One region of the Variovorax sp. UC74_104 genome, then DNA from elsewhere that is predicted to be linked to it. Evidence: predicted binding sites of a transcription regulator. Region 1 holds the regulator's gene; each other region holds the start of a gene.
What was found. Region 1 encodes sigma-54, which starts transcription at its own class of promoters, with help from an activator protein. Its sites were predicted from a motif close to TGGCANGNAANCTGCTTT; they were not measured.
Positions count from the first base shown of each region.

Region 2: ACHMXA_RS27810 (urease subunit gamma) is a predicted target of sigma-54. The motif match lies at 1,487-1,504, and genes of this name have one in related genera.
Region 3: ACHMXA_RS00500 (isopenicillin N synthase family dioxygenase) is a predicted target of sigma-54. The motif match lies at 2,489-2,506, and genes of this name have one in related genera.
Region 4: ACHMXA_RS02630 (pilin) is a predicted target of sigma-54. The motif match lies at 1,999-2,016, and genes of this name have one in related genera.

Region 1 covers NZ_CP171978.1:1,378,664-1,382,757, forward strand. Annotated here, with positions in the region: gene lptB (LPS export ABC transporter ATP-binding protein) at 1-597, shown strand, start outside; gene rpoN (RNA polymerase factor sigma-54) at 619-2,208, shown strand; gene ACHMXA_RS06545 (phospholipase D family protein) at 2,335-3,909, shown strand; gene ACHMXA_RS06550 (LysE family translocator) at 3,920-4,094, opposite strand, start outside.
Region 2 covers NZ_CP171978.1:5,912,146-5,916,239, reverse strand. Annotated here, with positions in the region: gene ureC (urease subunit alpha) at 1-150, opposite strand, end outside; gene ACHMXA_RS27820 (urease subunit beta) at 150-455, opposite strand; gene ACHMXA_RS27815 (HupE/UreJ family protein) at 466-1,065, opposite strand; gene ACHMXA_RS27810 (urease subunit gamma) at 1,104-1,406, opposite strand; gene ACHMXA_RS27805 (ATP-binding protein) at 1,511-4,094, shown strand, end outside.
Region 3 covers NZ_CP171978.1:111,773-115,866, reverse strand. Annotated here, with positions in the region: gene ACHMXA_RS00510 (BMP family ABC transporter substrate-binding protein) at 1-972, opposite strand, end outside; gene ACHMXA_RS00505 (VOC family protein) at 1,045-1,431, opposite strand; gene ACHMXA_RS00500 (isopenicillin N synthase family dioxygenase) at 1,455-2,456, opposite strand; gene rutR (HTH-type transcriptional regulator RutR) at 2,684-3,388, shown strand; gene rutF (NADH-dependent FMN reductase RutF) at 3,431-3,988, opposite strand; gene ACHMXA_RS00485 (malonic semialdehyde reductase) at 4,003-4,094, opposite strand, start outside.
Region 4 covers NZ_CP171978.1:535,340-539,433, forward strand. Annotated here, with positions in the region: gene tnpC (IS66 family transposase) at 1-366, opposite strand, end outside; gene tnpB (IS66 family insertion sequence element accessory protein TnpB) at 402-752, opposite strand; gene ACHMXA_RS02625 (transposase) at 728-1,243, opposite strand; gene ACHMXA_RS02630 (pilin) at 1,420-1,938, opposite strand; gene ACHMXA_RS02635 (3',5'-cyclic-nucleotide phosphodiesterase) at 2,150-2,953, opposite strand; partial or broken gene ACHMXA_RS02640 (CHASE2 domain-containing protein) at 2,983-4,094, opposite strand, start outside.

The sequences.
Region 1 (4,094 bases):
GTGCGCGCCGATGCCGGCGACATCACCATCGACGGCGAGCCGATCGCCCACATGCCGATCCACCGCCGCGCCCGCATGGGCCTGAGCTACCTGCCGCAGGAAGCTTCCATCTTCCGCAAGCTCACGGTCGAGGAGAACGTGCGCGCCGTGCTCGAGCTGCAGATGGAGCCCGACGCGAACGGCAAGATGGCGCCGCTGTCGAAGCCGCACATCGAGGAGCGCCTGTCCGAGCTACTGGCTGACCTGCGCGTCGACCACCTGCGCGATTCGCCGGCGCTCGCGCTGTCGGGCGGCGAGCGCCGCCGCGTCGAGATCGCGCGCGCCCTGGCCACGCAGCCGCGCTTCATCCTGCTGGACGAGCCCTTCGCCGGCATCGACCCGATCGCGGTGATCGAGATCCAGCGGATCATCAGCTTCCTGAAGGAGCGCGGCATCGGCGTGCTCATCACCGACCACAACGTGCGCGAGACGCTGGGCATCTGCGACCACGCCTTCATCATCAGCGACGGGCATGTGCTGGCACAAGGCACGCCTTCGGAGATCGTCGACAACGCCGAGGTACGCAGGGTGTACCTGGGCGAGCACTTCCGCATGTAAGGCGCGGGGGCGGTTTCCACCATGAAGCAAGGGCTATCCCTTCGCGTTTCGCAGCATCTGGCGCTCACGCCGCAGCTGCAGCAGTCGATCAGGCTGCTGCAGCTCTCCACGCTCGAACTGAGCCAGGAGGTGGAGCAGATGCTCGACGAGAACCCGTTCCTCGAGCGCACCGCGGAAGAAGCCGCGCGCGAGGAATTCGGGCTCGACACGGCCGACGCGCCGGTCCCCCGCGATGACGGCGGCGAAGGCGAGGGCGACTTCGCCTCCCCGGCCGCCAGCAGCAGCACGAGTTCGTCCGCCGAGAGCGCCTCCACCGCTGACTCCGACGGCCCCGCCGCCGAGATCTCCGAGCGCGAGCCCGACTGGGAGGGCGACGGCACCGTCGACATGGCGCCCGACGACAGCGAATGGGGCAGCGACGCGCCCGCGCGCCAGAACAACCTGGGCGACGACGAGCGCGCCGACGCCACCGAGCTCGCGCGCAGCCAGGAGTCGCTGCAATCCTTCCTGCACCGCCAGGCGCTGAGCCTGCGCCTGAACGAGAACGACAGCGCCGCGCTGCGCTTCCTGATCGAATCGCTCAACGACGACGGCTACCTCGAGGACTCGCTGCCCGCGCTGGCCTCGGGCCTGGCCGGCGACGACAACGACCAGTTCGACGACCTGGTGCATCACTTCCAGGTGGCGCTCGGCCTGCTGCAGAGCCTGGAGCCCGCTGGCGTGGGTGCGCGCGACCTCGGCGAGTGCCTGAGCATCCAGCTGCGCGCCATGGCCAGCGACGACGAGACCGAGGAAGAGGAACTGGTCCGCAAGACGGCGCTGGCCATCTGCAAGCAGCCCATGGAGCTGCTCGCGCGCCGCGACTTCAAGCGCCTGGCCACGCTCACCCGCAGCAGCGAGGAGCTGGTGCGCTCGGCGCTGCAGGTCATCGCGCGGCTGGAGCCCAAGCCGGGCCGGCGCTTCGTCGACGTCGAGCGCAACGTCATCATTCCGGACGTGATCGTCACCAAGACCGGCCGCGGCACCAACGTGAAGTTCCGCGTGATGCTCAACCCCGACGTGATGCCGCGCCTGCGCGTGCACGACATCTACGCCGGCGCGCTGAAGTCGCACAAGGGCGAGGGCAGCCAGGCGCTGTCGCAGCGGCTGCAGGAGGCGCGCTGGTTCATCAAGAACATCCAGCAGCGCTTCGACACCATCCTGCGCGTGAGCAACGCCATCGTCGAGCGGCAGAAGAGCTACTTCGTGCACGGCGAGCTCGCCATGCGCCCGCTGGTGCTGCGCGAGATCGCCGACGAGCTGGGCCTACACGAATCGACCATCTCGCGCGTGACCACCGCCAAGTACATGGCCACGCCCTTCGGCACGGTCGAGCTCAAGTACTTCTTCGGCTCGGCGCTGGGCACCGAGACCGGCGGCAATGCGTCGAGCACCGCGGTGCGCGCGCTCATCAAGCAGTTCGTCGGCTCCGAGAGCGTGAAGAAGCCGCTGTCGGACAGCCAGATCTCCGAGATGCTGAAGGAGCAGGGCATCGAGTGCGCGCGCCGCACCGTCGCCAAGTACCGCGAGGCGCTGCGCATCGCGCCCGCCAACCTGCGCAAAGCCTTGTAATTGGTACACCCCCAGGCTATGCGCACTTCGTGTCGCTTCGCCAACCCCCTTGCAGGGGGCAACACCTGCGGCCCGGCTGAGCCGGTTCCGCGGTGTTCCTTGAATGGATCCGGGTGGCGTTTGGGCATGGCTGTGGTGCTCGCCATGGTCGTGCTGTTTGTCGCCGGCTGCGCCACGCTGCCCGACGAGGCGCCGCGCACGCCGACCAAGGCCATCGCCGTCTCGGCCGACACCGCCTTGGGCAAGATCGCGCTGGCCTCGCAGCCCGACCCCGACCTGAGCGGCTTCCGCCTGATGCCCGGCGGCGACTTCGCCTTCGACACCCGCATCCAGCTGGCCCGCCGCGCGCAGCGCACGCTGGACGTGCAGTACTACCAGATCGAGAACGACGAGACCGGCCGCTACCTGCTGCGCACCCTGCGCGACGCCGCCCAGCGCGGCGTGCGCGTGCGGCTCTTGATGGACGACCTCTACACCTCCGGCGAAGACGAACTGCTGCTGGGCTTCGCCGCCACGCCCAATGTGGAGCTGCGCCTGTTCAACCCCTTCCCGGCCGGCCGCGGCAGCCTGCTGAAGCGCTTCACGGCCTCGCTCTTCGACTTCAGCCGCGTCAACCGCCGCATGCACAACAAGCTGTTCATCGCCGACGGCGCGATGGCGGTGGCGGGCGGGCGCAACATCGGCAACCAGTACTTCAGGCGCACGGCGGGCGAGAACTTCATCGACCTCGACACCTTCGTCACCGGCGCGCTCATTCCCCGCCTGGGCAGCCTGTTCGACCAATACTGGAACAGCGTCTACGTGCGGCCGATCCAGTCGGTGGTGGGCAGCGGCCTCTCGCGCGAGGAGCTGCAGCAGCGCTTCGAGCTCGCCACCGGCCCCGACACCACGCCCCCGCCGCCCAGGCCCGCGCCCAACGACCTGCTGGGCTACAGCCCGATGGCCGAAGACCTGGACGCCGGCAAGCTCGGCCTGATCTGGACCACCGCCGAGGCGTATGCCGATTCGCCCGAGCGCGTGATCGGCAAGACCGCTTCCTACGGCGGCGTGCCGCTGCTCGACGTCGACAGCGTGCGCTACAACGTGGTCGAGCAGATGCGCCGCGCCCGCTCGGAAGTGACCATCGTCTCGCCCTACCTGATCCCGGGCCCCTCGGGGCTGGAGGTGATGCGCGAGATCCGCGGGCGCAACGTGAAGATCAGCGTGGTCACCAACTCGCTGGCCGCCACCGACGAGCCGCTGGTGCACACCGCCTACCGCCGCTACCGGCCCGACATGCTCAGGCTGGGTGCCGACCTCTACGAGCTGAGCACCAACCGCACCCGGCGCAGCGTGCGGCTGGGGCTCTTCGGCACCTCCGTGGGGAGGCTGCACGCCAAGTCGGCGGTGATCGACCGGCGCATTCTTTTCGTCGGCTCGATGAATTTCGACCCGCGCTCCGAGACGTACAACACCGAGATCGGCCTTTTCATCCGCAGCCCCGAGATGGCCCAGCAGGCGCTCAAGATCATCGACGTGCTCAAGCAGCAGGGCGCCTACAGGCTGCGCTTTGCCGAGGGCAGCAACCAGTCGCGCATCGAATGGGTCAGCGACGAGGGCGACGGCAGGGCCACCGTGCTGACCGAGGAGCCCGATTCAGGCTTCTGGGACCGGACCATGCTGGAGATCCTGGCGCCGCCGACGCCGGAGAGCCTGCTGTAGCCCCGCAGCCTCAGGTGCCGCGCACGGCCGACCACACGAGCCGCAGCCCCAGCAGCCCCATCACGCCGCCGGCCGCGCGGTCGATCCAGGCCTTGTAGCGCAGGTAGGCCGAGCGCGGCGCCGCCGACGAGAGCGCCAGCGCCACGATCGAATACCAGCCCGTCTCGATGCAGAAGATCACCGCC
Region 2 (4,094 bases), 1.9 Mb from region 1:
GCCGAACTTCACCTCTTCGCCGTAGCCGCCGGCGCGCAGGGTGTAGTCGGCCTCGACCTCGATGACGAGCTCAGTGTCCGCGAGGCGGACGCGGTCGCCCACCGTGGGGCCGAAGATTTCGGCGTAGGCACGCCTTGAAATGGTCGCCATCAGAGCTTCCCTTGAACCAGGCCGCGAAAGCCGTAGACGATGCGATCGCCCGAAAAGTCGACCAGCTCGACCGTGCGCTGCTGGCCCGGCTCGAAGCGCACCGCGGCGCCCGAGGCAATGTTCAGCCGCATGCCGCGCGCGGCCTCGCGGTCGAAGCCGAGCGCGCCGTTGGTCTCGGCGAAGTGATAGTGCGAGCCGACCTGGATCGGCCGGTCGGCGGTGTTCTGCACCACGAGCGTGAGGGTGCGGCGGCCGGGGTTGAGCGCGTGCTCGCCCTCGTCGGTGAAGAGTTCTCCGGGGATCATGCCGGCCGCCTCAGATGGCCTGAGCCAGCAGCGTTGCGCCCAGGCCGACGACCGCGGCGCCGGCCACGCGCGGCAGCCACGCGTTGGCATTGCGCAGTGCCCAGCCGATCGCGATGCCCGCGGCGTGCAGCAGCACCGTCGCGCAGACCATGCCGGCCAGCGTGAGGGCGGCGCCTTGCTCGCTCGCCAGCTCGTAGCCGTGGGCCACGCCGTGGAAGACGGCGAACACGCCCACCACGGCCATCGCCGCCACCGCCGGCAGGCGCACGCGCGTGACCACCAGCAGGCCCAGCACCAGCAGCGAGGCCGCGATCATCGGCTCGACCGCCGGCAGCTGCACGCTCGCCAGCCCGGCCAGCGCGCCCGCGAGCAGCATGCCGGCGAAGGCCAGCGGCGCCCAGAGCAGGTCGGGCCAGGCGCGGCGCGCGGCCAGCGCGCTCCACAGGCCGACGGCGACCATCGCCGCGAGGTGGTCGGCGCCGGTCAGCGGGTGCATGAAGCCGGTGACGAAGCCGTGGTGCATGCCGCCGTCCACTCCGGTGTGGGCGCTGGCCGCGAGCGGCAGCAGGAAGGCGATCAGGGCAAGGGTCTTGGAGGTGCTGTGGCGCATGGAAAAGTCCTTCTGTTCTTTCTCTTGTTCTTCGAATTTCAGACGATCGGCTGGTGCACGGTGACCAGCTTGGTGCCGTCGGGGAAGGTCGCTTCGACCTGGATGTCGGGAATCATCTCGGCGATGCCGTCCATCACGTCGGCGCGGGTGAGCACGCTGCGCCCCTCGCTCATGAGTTCGGCCACGCTCTTGCCGTCGCGCGCGCCTTCCATGACGGCGGCGGAGATCAGGGCGACGGCTTCGGGGTAGTTGAGCTTGAGGCCGCGCGCCTTGCGGCGTTCGGCCAGGAGTGCCGCGGTGAAGATCAGCAGCTTGTCTTTTTCGCGCGGGGTCAGTTCCATGGGATCGGCATCGGGTGGCGGGAGGAGGCGGCCATTATGGGCAAGCCGGCTTCTTTGCAACAGTCGTGCCTCGTCCGCCAAAAGCCGTATGGATGGCACGGAAGATGCACCGAAACGGTGTGAACCCTGAAGCCGCCCCCATCAGCTCGGACGACGCCCCCCAGCGCATCGTCAAGGTGCGGCGCGACTACAACAGCTGGGTGGCCAGCGAGACGCTGGAAGACTACGCCCTGCGCTACACGCCGCAGCGCTTCCGCAAATGGTCCGAATGGCGGGTGGCCAACACGGCTTTCGGGGCGGCGTCGTTCCTGATCCTGGAGGCGGTGGGCGCCACGCTGCTGGTGCAGTACGGCTTCGCCAACGCCTTCTGGGCGATCCTGGCGACGGGGTTCATCATCTTCCTGGCGGGCGTGCCGATCAGCGTGTACGCGGCGCGCTACGGCGTCGACATGGACCTGCTCACGCGCGGTGCCGGCTTCGGCTACATCGGCTCCACGCTCACCTCGCTGATCTACGCGAGCTTCACCTTCATCTTCTTCGCGCTGGAGGCGGCGGTGATGGCCTATGCGCTGGAACTGGCGCTGGGCATTCCGCCGGTCTGGGGCTACCTGGTGTGCGCGCTGGTGGTGATTCCACTGGTCACGCACGGGGTGTCGGCCATCAGCCGGCTGCAGTTGTGGACCCAGCCGCTGTGGCTGCTGATGCTGGTCGTGCCCTTCGCCTATGTGCTTGTGCGCGATCCTGGTGCGTTCGCGGGCATCGTGCACTACAACGGCGTGCGCTCGGGCACGAAGGGCTTCGATCTGCACCTGTTTGGCGCAGCCCTCACGGTCGGCATCGCGCTTATCACCCAGATGGGCGAGCAGGCCGACTACCTGCGCTTCATGCCCGCGCGCACGGCGGCCACGGCGCGGCGCTGGTGGGCCGGGGTGCTGGCCGGCGGCCCGGGCTGGGTGGTGCTGGGCGTGCTCAAGATGCTGGGCGGCGCGCTGCTGGCTTACCTCGCGATCACGCACATGGTGCCGGCCGACCGGGCGGTCGACCCCAACCAGATGTACCTGGCGGCCTACGAGTACGTGTTTCCGCACTACGGCTGGGCGGTGGCGGCCACGGCGCTGTTCGTGGTGATCTCGCAGCTCAAGATCAACGTGACCAACGCCTATGCGGGCTCTTTGGCCTGGAGCAACTTCTTCTCGCGCGTGGCGCACAGTCACCCGGGGCGGGTGGTGTGGGTGGTGTTCAACGCGCTCATCGCCTTCATGCTGATGGAGATGAACGTGTTCGAGGCGCTGGGCGACGTGCTGGGCCTGTTCGCCAACATCGCCATCGCCTGGATGATGGCCGTGGTGGCCGACCTGGTCATCAACAAGCCGCTGGGCCTGTCGCCGCCGGGCATCGAGTTCAAGCGCGCGCATCTGTGGGACATCAACCCGGTGGGCGTGGGCGCGATGGCGCTGGCATCGGGGCTGTCGATCACCGCGCACCTGGGCGTGTTCGGGCCGCTGGCGCAGGCCTTCTCGGCGCTGATCGCGCTGGGCACGGCGCTGGTGGCCTCGCCGCTTTTGGCCTGGGCGACCGGCGGCAAGTACTACCTGGCGCGCGGCGTGCCTTCATCCGGGGCCGGCGCGGTGCGCTGGGCCAGGGTCGAGCACGAGGGCAGCTACCAGCGCCTGAAGGTGCAGCACTGCGTGATCTGCGAGCGCGAGTACGAGGGGCCGGACATGGCCCACTGCCCCGCCTACCAGGGCCCGATCTGCTCTCTGTGCTGCACGCTGGACGCGCGCTGCGGCGACCTGTGCAAGCCGCACGCGAGCCTGTCGTCGCAGTGGTCGGCGGTGCTGCGCTGGCTGCTGCCGCGGCGCAGCTGGCGCTACCTCGACACGGGGCTGGGGCACTTCCTGCTGCTGATGCTGGTGATCGTGCCGCTGCTGGCGGTGGTGTTCGGCGTGCTCTACCAGCAGGAGCTGCGCGCCTTCGCCGAAGGCGCGCTGGAGCTGGCGACCGAGCCCGACGCGGCGGCCGCGCTCGCGGGCGTGCAGAAGGCTTCGCTGCGCTCGGGCTTCCTCAAGGCGTACATGGCGCTGCTGGTCATCGCGGGCATCGTCGCGTGGTGGCTGGTGCTGGCGCACCAGAGCCGCAAGGTGGCGCAGGAGGAGTCGAACCGACAGACCCACCTGCTGGTGCGAGAGATCGAGCTGCACCGCGAGACCGACCGCGCGCTTCAGGCCGCCAAGCAGTCCGCCGACGAGGCGCGCGAGATCGCGGAGCAGGCCAAGCTCGCGGCCGAGCTCGCCAAGCAGGCCGCCGACCAGGCCAACCAGGCCAAGAGCCGCTACATCAGCGCCATCAGCCACGAGCTGCGCACGCCGCTCAACAGCATCCTGGGCTACGCGCAGCTCATGGGCGAGGACCATTCCGTGCCGCCGCACCGGCAGCAGGCGGTGGCCGTCATCAAGCGCGGCGGGGAGCACCTGCTGTCGCTCATCGAGGGCACGCTGGCCATTGCGCACATCGAGGCCGGCAAGCTCACGCTGCATGCGCGGCCGATGCGCTTCGCCGACACGCTGCGCGAGCTGGCCGACATGTTCGAGCTGCAGGCGGCCGAGAAGGGCCTGCAGTTCCGCTTCGAGGCCGCGGGGCAGCTGCCCGAGGTGGTGCGCGCCGACGAGAAGCGCGTGTGCCAGATCC
Region 3 (4,094 bases), 1.3 Mb from region 1:
CATGATCGCGTCGCGCTCGGCGGTGATGAGCGCGGCCTTGTCCTTGGGCACGGCCGGGCCGAAGCCGGCGATGTCGGTGCCGCCGTCCTTCATCTCGATGAAGGCGCCGTACTGCGCGGGCTTCCAGCCGCCGGCCATGATCTTCTTGAGCTCCGGCGTCAGGAAGCGGTCCCACACCCATACGGAGGAGCACAGCGTGGCCTTGGGCGCGAACTGGCGCAGGTCGCGGTGGTGGCCGGTGCCGTACACGCCGCGTTCCTGCGCGACGATCTGCGGCGTGGGGCTGTCCACGTGCTGGCCGATCACGTCGGCGCCCTGGTCGATGAGCGCGGCTGCCGCTGCGCGCTCCTTCACCGGGTCGTTCCACGCGCCGGTGTAGATCACGTTGACGGTGGCGTTGGGGTTCATCTTCTGCGCGCCGAGCGCGAAGGCGTTGATGGTCCAGTTCACCACGCCGAAGGGGTTGGCCGCGACGAAGCCCAGCTTGCCGGTCTTCGATGCGGCACCGGCGGCCATGCCGCAGAGGTACTGGCTCTCGTAGGTGCGGCCGTAGAACGACTCGAGGTTGCTGCCGTTGGTGGTGCCTGAGCCGTTGAGGAAGGCCACGTCGGGGTACTTGGCGGCCAGGTCCTTGAAGCTGTCGGAATAGCCGAAGGCGGTGCCGATCACGATGTTGGCGCCGCGCTGGATGAATTTCTCGGCCGCGGGCTTGATGGCCGACGCGTCCTCGGGCACGTTCTCCACGAACTGGATCTTCTGGCCGATCTCCTTCTCGATCTTCACGCGGGCCTCGTCGAAGGCCTGCGTCCAGCCGCCGTCGTTCTTGGGGCCGAAGTAGAGCATCGCGATCTTCGGCTTGTCCTTCAGCGTGAAGCCGTCGGCGGCCGCAGCGGTCAGCGTGGTGAAGGACGCGCCTCCGGCCGCGATGGTCATCGCGAGGCCCAGGCTGGGAGTGAGGGTGCGCAGCTGCATGGAACTACCTTTGAGTAGAGGCTTTGACGGAGGGAAGAACGGAGACGAAAGATGAAGTGGTCGCAGTGCGCGTCACATCATGAAGTTGATGCGGAACACATTGCCCTCGGGATCGAGCAGCACCGACTGGTACCAGTTGTAGTAGGTGACGTAGGGCGGCTTCACGAGCGTGGCGCCGGCCTCTAGAGCGACGGGCACCATGCGGTCGACGTCGGCCTGGCTGTCGACGTCGATGTTCAGCAGGAACTTCACGCCGCGCGTGTCGGAGAACTCGCTCAGGTGCAGCAGCTCGTAGGCATCGAGCGCGTTGAAGCCGAGGCTCGACTTGCCGGTGTCCAGCCCTCGGAAGATGGGCGAGCGGATCGCCTCGATCTCCTTGAAGCCGAACACGCGCTGGTAGAAGCCGCTGAGCGCGACCACGTCCTTCGCGAAGACGTTGACGTAGGACAGGTGGGCCATGTGATCCGGGCGCCTCCGAGGATTCAGGCCGCGACCTTGGTGCCGCCGAAGGTCGTCTGCTTGACGAACTTGGAGGTGAGGTGGTCGCCCGACGAGATGGGCGCGTACTTCGGCTGCTCGCCCGGTGCGAGGCAGCTCGGTAGGCACTCGACCATCGCGTCGTAGTTGGGCTGGTGGAAGAACACCAGCGACTGGCGGCGGTTGGTGCTCGCCACCTCGAAGGGCGGGTTGATCACGCGGTGCAGCGTGGACACCCACTGGTCGTTGGTCCACTGCATCATGAGGTCGGCGATGTTGACCACCAGGCCGCCCTCGACCTGCGGCACGTCCACCCACTGGCCGGCCTTGTTGAACACCTGCAGGCCCTTGTCGTCGGGCAGCACGATGGTGAGGCTGCCATAGTCGCTGTGCGCGCCCGCGCGCAGCTGGCCGGGCAGAGGCTGCTCGCGCTGGGGCGGGTAGCTCAGCACGCGGAACATGCTGATGTGCCTGTCGATCTTGTCGTCGAAGAAGGTCTCGGGCAGCGAGAGGCCGAGCGCGAAGACGCGCATCAGCGAGCGCGAGAGATCGCTCATCGCCTCGAAGTACTGCTCGTACGCTTCCTTGAAGCCCTCGATGGGCGGCCAGCTGTTGGGTTCGAAGTGCGGGCCTGCTGCGGGGCCGCGGTGGTAGTCGTCGTCCGGCACGTTCGAGGGGCCGATGGAGAACGACTCCTTCAGGTCGCCCGGTGCCGCTTCCTCCAGGCTGTAGGAGAGCCCTTCCTCGCCCACCGCGCTGTAGCCGCGCACCGCGTCCTCGCGCGGACGATCGACCTTGCGCTTCTCGCCCAGCGGCATGTCGAAGAACTTGCGCGAGAGCGACGACACGCGCGAGATCAGCTCCGCAGAGATGCCGTGGTTGGTGATGACGAGGAAGCCGATGCTGCGGCAGGCCTCGTCGACTTTCTTCGCTACCTCCGCCTTGCCTTCGGCGCTTCCGGCGAAGTAGGGCGCGAGATCGATGATGGGTACGGAAAGCAGGGTCATGGCAGGTTCCTCGTGCTTGGCATGCCTTTCGCCATGCAACGTCTGTGCCAGTTGGACCAAATGGACAAAACCCATTCGTCGCGTCAGCATGGTGCGAATTGCCGTGCCGCGAAGGCGGTTGCGGCGCATGGCGATGCACCACGGCCTTACAGTGGTGCGCCGTAGCGCCTGCCGAGGCAGGACCGACCGATCGAGCGATTGAACGAACGAGGGAGGAACGAGGAAAGATGCCGAAGACCAAAGCACTGGCCGTGAACGCCAGCAAGGAAAGCCCCGCGCGCAAGCGCGCGAAGCCGGCGGTGCGCAGCGCCTCCGCGGTGAACCGCCGGTTGCGCCAGATCGAGGACAAGCGCAGCGCGATCCTCGGCGCGGCGCTGGGGCTGTTCTCGCGCTTCGGCCTGCACGGCACCTCCATCGACCAGGTGGCCGCGCGCGCCGACGTGTCGAAGAGCAACCTGCTCTACTACTTCGCGAACAAGGAAGAGCTCTACGTCAACGTGCTGCGCGACCTGCTCGCGCTGTGGCTCGAGCCGCTGCGCGGCTTCAGCGCGGAGCAGGATCCGGCCGAGGCCATCGGCGACTACATCCGCCGCAAGCTGGTGGTCTCGCGCGACCGGCCCGATGCGTCGCGGCTCTTCTGCCTGGAGATGATCCAGGGCGCGCCGCTGCTGCGCGACGAACTCGATCGCGAACTGCGCACGCTGGTGGAGAAGAAATCGGAAGTGATCCGCGCATGGATCGATGCGGGCAAGCTGGCGCCGGTCGATCCGCACCACCTGATCTTCGCGCTGTGGGCAATGACGCAGCACTACGCGGACTTCGGCGTGCAGGTGCAGGCGCTGTCGGGGCACACGCTGGAAGACGAGGCCTTCTTCGAGCGCGCGGTGGAGAACGTTCAGCGCATCGTGCTGCAGGGCATCGTGCCGCGCTGAGGCCTTGCTCCCTCTCCCCTTGGGGAGAGGGGATAAAACGGGTCAGTGGGATGGCGGCGCAGCGATCTCGTGATACCGCCGATCGAAGTAGATCAGCCCCTGCGCCGCGCCGCCGATGGCGATGGAGACGGCTTCACAGAAAAAAACATCGTGCGTGCCCGAGCTCGTCGCATGCACCACGCGGCAGTCGAAGGACACGGCTGCATCGTCCAGCACCGGCGAGCCGGTGGTCTTGCTGCTCCAGCTTGCTGCGGCGAAGCGCTCGTCCATCGGCGTCTTGCCGCCGAAGAGGGCGGACAGCGACTGGTGCCCGGCTGCCAGCACGTTGACGCACAGCACGCCGTTGGCCTTGAACGCCGGGTACACCGAGGCCGAACGGTTCAGGCACACCAGCAGCGTCGGTGGCTCGTCGGTCACGCTGCACACGGCTGATGCGGTGAAGCCCGCGCGGCCTGCGGGGCCGTCGGTGGTGATGATGTTCACCGCCGCGCCCAGCCGCGCCATCGCGTTGCGGTAGTCGGCCTTCTGCAGGCCCTGCGGCAGCAGGGCGGGATTGGGTGACGATGAAGCGGGATTCGAGGCCATGGCGTTGTGCAGCATCTCGCATGACTCCTTCAGGCCAGCAGGCAGGCCTCGTCGAAGGCCAGCCGCGTCAGGCGGCCGAACAGCTTCGACGCGTCGCCGTGGCCGAGGTTGATGAGGAAGT
Region 4 (4,094 bases), 840 kb from region 1:
GCACACGCGCTGGGCCTCGGGCAGCTCGTGGCGCACGATCTCGCGCGGCAGCGCGGGGTCCAGCGGCTTGCGTCCGCGCTTTTTGCGCTGATGCCCGGCGACCGGTGTCGATTCCTCTTCGTCAGTCTCGGCCTGCGGTGCCTGATCAGTGGGCGCGAGTGCTTCGGCCTCGTTGAGGAACAGATCCTTCTGCTCGGTGCCGCGCGCTTCGCTCTTGGCGGCGAACAGCTGGCGCTGCAGCGACCTCAACCGTTCGAGCGCCAAGTCCCGTTCGGTGGTCGCAATACGAAGCGCGCCGGCCAGCGCATCGCGCTCGGCGATGAGGCCAGCGAGTTCTTCAGCGGTGATGGTGGCAGGCGTGGACACGCCAGCTTGGATCGGCGTGCCCCAGCATTGTTCCGTCAGGCCACGCTGCAATAGCGCAGATGGGGGTGGCGTTGCACCACCGCGATGTCGATGCCTTCCAGCAACCAGTGCAGTTGCTCGGCCGTCAGCGCCGGAACCGCCTCGGCCGAGGGCCAGATGAACCTGTCCTTCTCCAGCCGCTTGAGCAACAGCCAGAAGCCGTTGCGCTCCCAACCCAGGATCTTCACCCGGTCGCGCCTGCGGTTGCTGAACACGTAGGCGCACGATGCGAACGGATCCAGGCCCAGCGCCTGCTCCACCAGCACCGCCAGGCCGTTGATGCTCAGCCGGAAGTCCACCGGCTCGCGATGCAGGTAGACCTTCAGCCCTTCGTCGAAGCGGAACATGGCAATCGGCTCAACATCTGCACCAGCGTCGGCAATTCCTGCAAGCTCGTCTCGCCGAGATCGAGCTGCACACCGTTGGGCAGCCGCACCTGCAAACCGACCATCGGAGTCGGTGTCGCCAAGGGGCTCTCATCCGGGATCACCGCCACGGCCGTGGCAGGTGTGTGGGCTACCGCGGGCACAGCCACCGCACGCTCGCGCTGCGGCGGATCCTGTTCGCCCTCCACGTGTACGGCAACGAATGCCGCATCTTGCGTTCGCGCGATGTCGCCCGCCGACACTTGGGCGCTTCGCCTCTGGTAAGCCGCGATCCAGGTCCTCAGCAGGTTCGTGTTGACACCGTGCTCCATCGCCATGCGTGCCACCGACACTCCCTGCTTGAGACAGGCAACGATCAACTCCCTCTTGGCGGATTCGTCGTAGACGCCGCGACCGTCACTCTTGCGCCCCACAACCAACCGGCCTCTCAACTCTGCGTACTGCTCTGTCATGTCTACGTGTCCATGTTGCTATACATGGGCACGTAGCCTCACAGCTCATTGCTCCCTGAACAAGGGCGTGGTTAATTGACGGCTTACGGTTTATGCATGGCCCTATGACAATGTGGACGAAAAAAAGCCGCCTCAGAGGCGGCTTTGTCACAGTCGTTCTGAGTGGCCTCAGATCGTTAGGAAGCCGAGCAAGTCTTAGGACGCACCGATGCGTCCAGGTTGGAAGTGCAGGCCCAATCGGCGTTCGAAGCGGTGTACGTGAAGGTAACGGTTTTGCCCGACAGCTTGTCGTTCACGCCCGTGGTCTTGAAGGTTGCAGTAAGAGCGCAGGAGGTACCGGCGTTCGCCGTAGCTACGATGTTGGCAACGTACTTGCCGGACAACGTGAAATTGTTGGACGTATTCAGAGCGCCAGCAGGAATGGGGGCCACGGGCGGAGTAGCGGCAGCATCCCCAGGCACTGCGTCGGCGGTGCTGCACGCCGTAGCCAGCCCGTTGCTACCGGAGAGATCCATGACCGGAGTCTTCAGGCCGGCGAGCAGGTTCATTGCTTCTGTAGTCTGAGCGCGAGCCGTGTAATTTTGGTATTGCGGCAGCGCAATAGCAGCCAAGATACCAATGATCGCCACAACGATCATCAGTTCGATAAGGGTAAAGCCGGCCTGAGCGCGGCGGGCGACGGTACGAACGTTCATTTAAGGAACTCCAGGTAGGTTGGTTGTTACGCCCGGGAACCTGCCCGGAGCGAGGTACCTTCCGCAGCATCCGTGCCACCCGTCTTCAGGCCCTTCCACCGACCGAACACGTCACTTGAAGCCACTTTGTCGTTACACCATGTGACACAACTTGCCTCAAGATGCGACACCTGGTGACAAATTTGTCATGCCACGCATCACTGACCAGCAGTCAGAAAGTCAGGACACCATCCACCTTCAACCAGCGGATGTCCCGCTGCGCCATGCCTGCCGCCTGCTCGACCACCAGGGCTTCGATCTGGCTCATGATCTCGTCGGTTTCGGCGGGCTTGGTGTGGGTGATGTAGATCGGGTACTGCCTACCCGGCGCGATGTGGGCCAGTTCGCCAGCCAGGAGCGCGGGCGACAGGTGCAGGCTGCGCTCAGCCAGCGCCTGCTCGCGGCTGCTGAATGCGGTTTCGATCACGAGCATTGCCACGTCGAGCTCGTTCACGCGCTCCCAGAAGGGCGCGTTGCGCTCGGTGTCGCCGCTGAACACCCAGTGGGCGCCGCCCTCGGCCCTTCGCACGGCGAAGCCGCAGGCAGGCACGGTGTGGAACGCGGGCAGCACTTCGACCACCTTGGGCTCGCGGCTGCCCAGCGGCAGTTGCTGGCCCACGGCGATGTCGTGAAAGCTCACGAAGGGCGCCTCGAGGCTGGGAATGCTCTCGAAGTCCGGCCAGATGACGTTGTTGAACACGTGCGTGCGCAGCGCGTCAATGGTGGCGCTCAGCGCATGCACGCGCAGCGGCTGCGCGCGGCGGCTGCCGATCGCGTCGAGCATCAGGGGGAGCGCGGCGATGTGGTCGAGGTGGCTGTGCGTGAGCACGACGTCGTCGATGCAGGCCATTTCATCGAGCGTGAGGTCTCCGACACCGGTGCCCGCATCGACGAGCAGGTCCGTGTCGACCAGGAACGAGGTGGTGCGGCAGTCTTTGGCGATGGCGCCCGAGCAACCCAGCACACGAACCTGCATTGTGAAAGACCCCTCTTATGTGTCCGTCGTCATTTGGTCTCGAACCGGGTTGCGCCGTCCCAGTTCGGGTCTTGCGGTCGCAACGCCATCGAGGCTAAACGCTGGGCGTAGAGCTGGTAAAGGACTTTTTTCGCATCCGCGGCGAGCAGGGGCGCGAGCAAGTTTCGGCCCATGGCCCAGTCCTGGCGACGGTACGCGGCGAGCACTTCGCCCCAGCGTTCGAGCAGCTGCTGCGTCTGCTCCACGGCTTCGGGCGTGCGCGCGGCGAGGGGCGTAAAAACGGCAACGGCCTGTGCCTTTCCCTTGACGCGCACGCTGTCGAGCTCCTGCCAGATGAAGTCGGGCGCGAGTTCGCGCGTCGCGCCGCTGGCGACCACTTCGATGCCGTAGTGGCCGCTCAGGCCCTCGAGGCGCGACGCGAGATTGACCGCGTCGCCGACCACGGTGTAGCTGCGGCGAGCCGCCGATCCCATGTCGCCCACGCTCATCACGCCGCTGTTGATGCCGATGCCCACACTGATCTCGGGCCGGCCGCTGGCGCGGTGGGCGCGGTTGATGTCGTGCACGGCATCTGCCATGTCGAGCGCGGCGCGCACGGCGAGCGTGGCGTGGTCGGGCGTGTCGATGGGTGCGCCCCAGAAGGCCATGACGCAGTCGCCCATGTACTTGTCGACGGTGCCGCGGTGCGCGCTGATGACGTTGGTGAGCCGGCTGAAGACGGTGTTGAGAAAGGCCTGCAGCTCGGCCGGCGCCATCTGCTCCGACAGGCGCGTGAAGTCGCGCATGTCGCAGAACATCACGGTCATGGGCTTGCTCTCGGCGCGCATGCTGTAGCGGTCGGGGTGGGCCATCATCTCGTTGACGAGCTGGGGCGGCACGTAGGTGCCGAAGAGCCGCACCAGCCCGCGCCGTGCGCGCGATTCGACGAAATAGCCCCAGCTCATGTTGAGCGCGAAGGCGAGCGCCGTCATGGCCAGCGCGGAAGCCAGCGGCAGCACGAGGCCGGCGCCCACGTACAGCCGGGCGTTCAGGGCGATCAGCGCGACGGTCACGCCCGCGGCCAGCAGCACGGCGCGCGGCGCCGACAGCAGCGAGAGCCCGAAGGCCAGCAGGAGCCCCGTGGCGACGACCAGCAGCACCT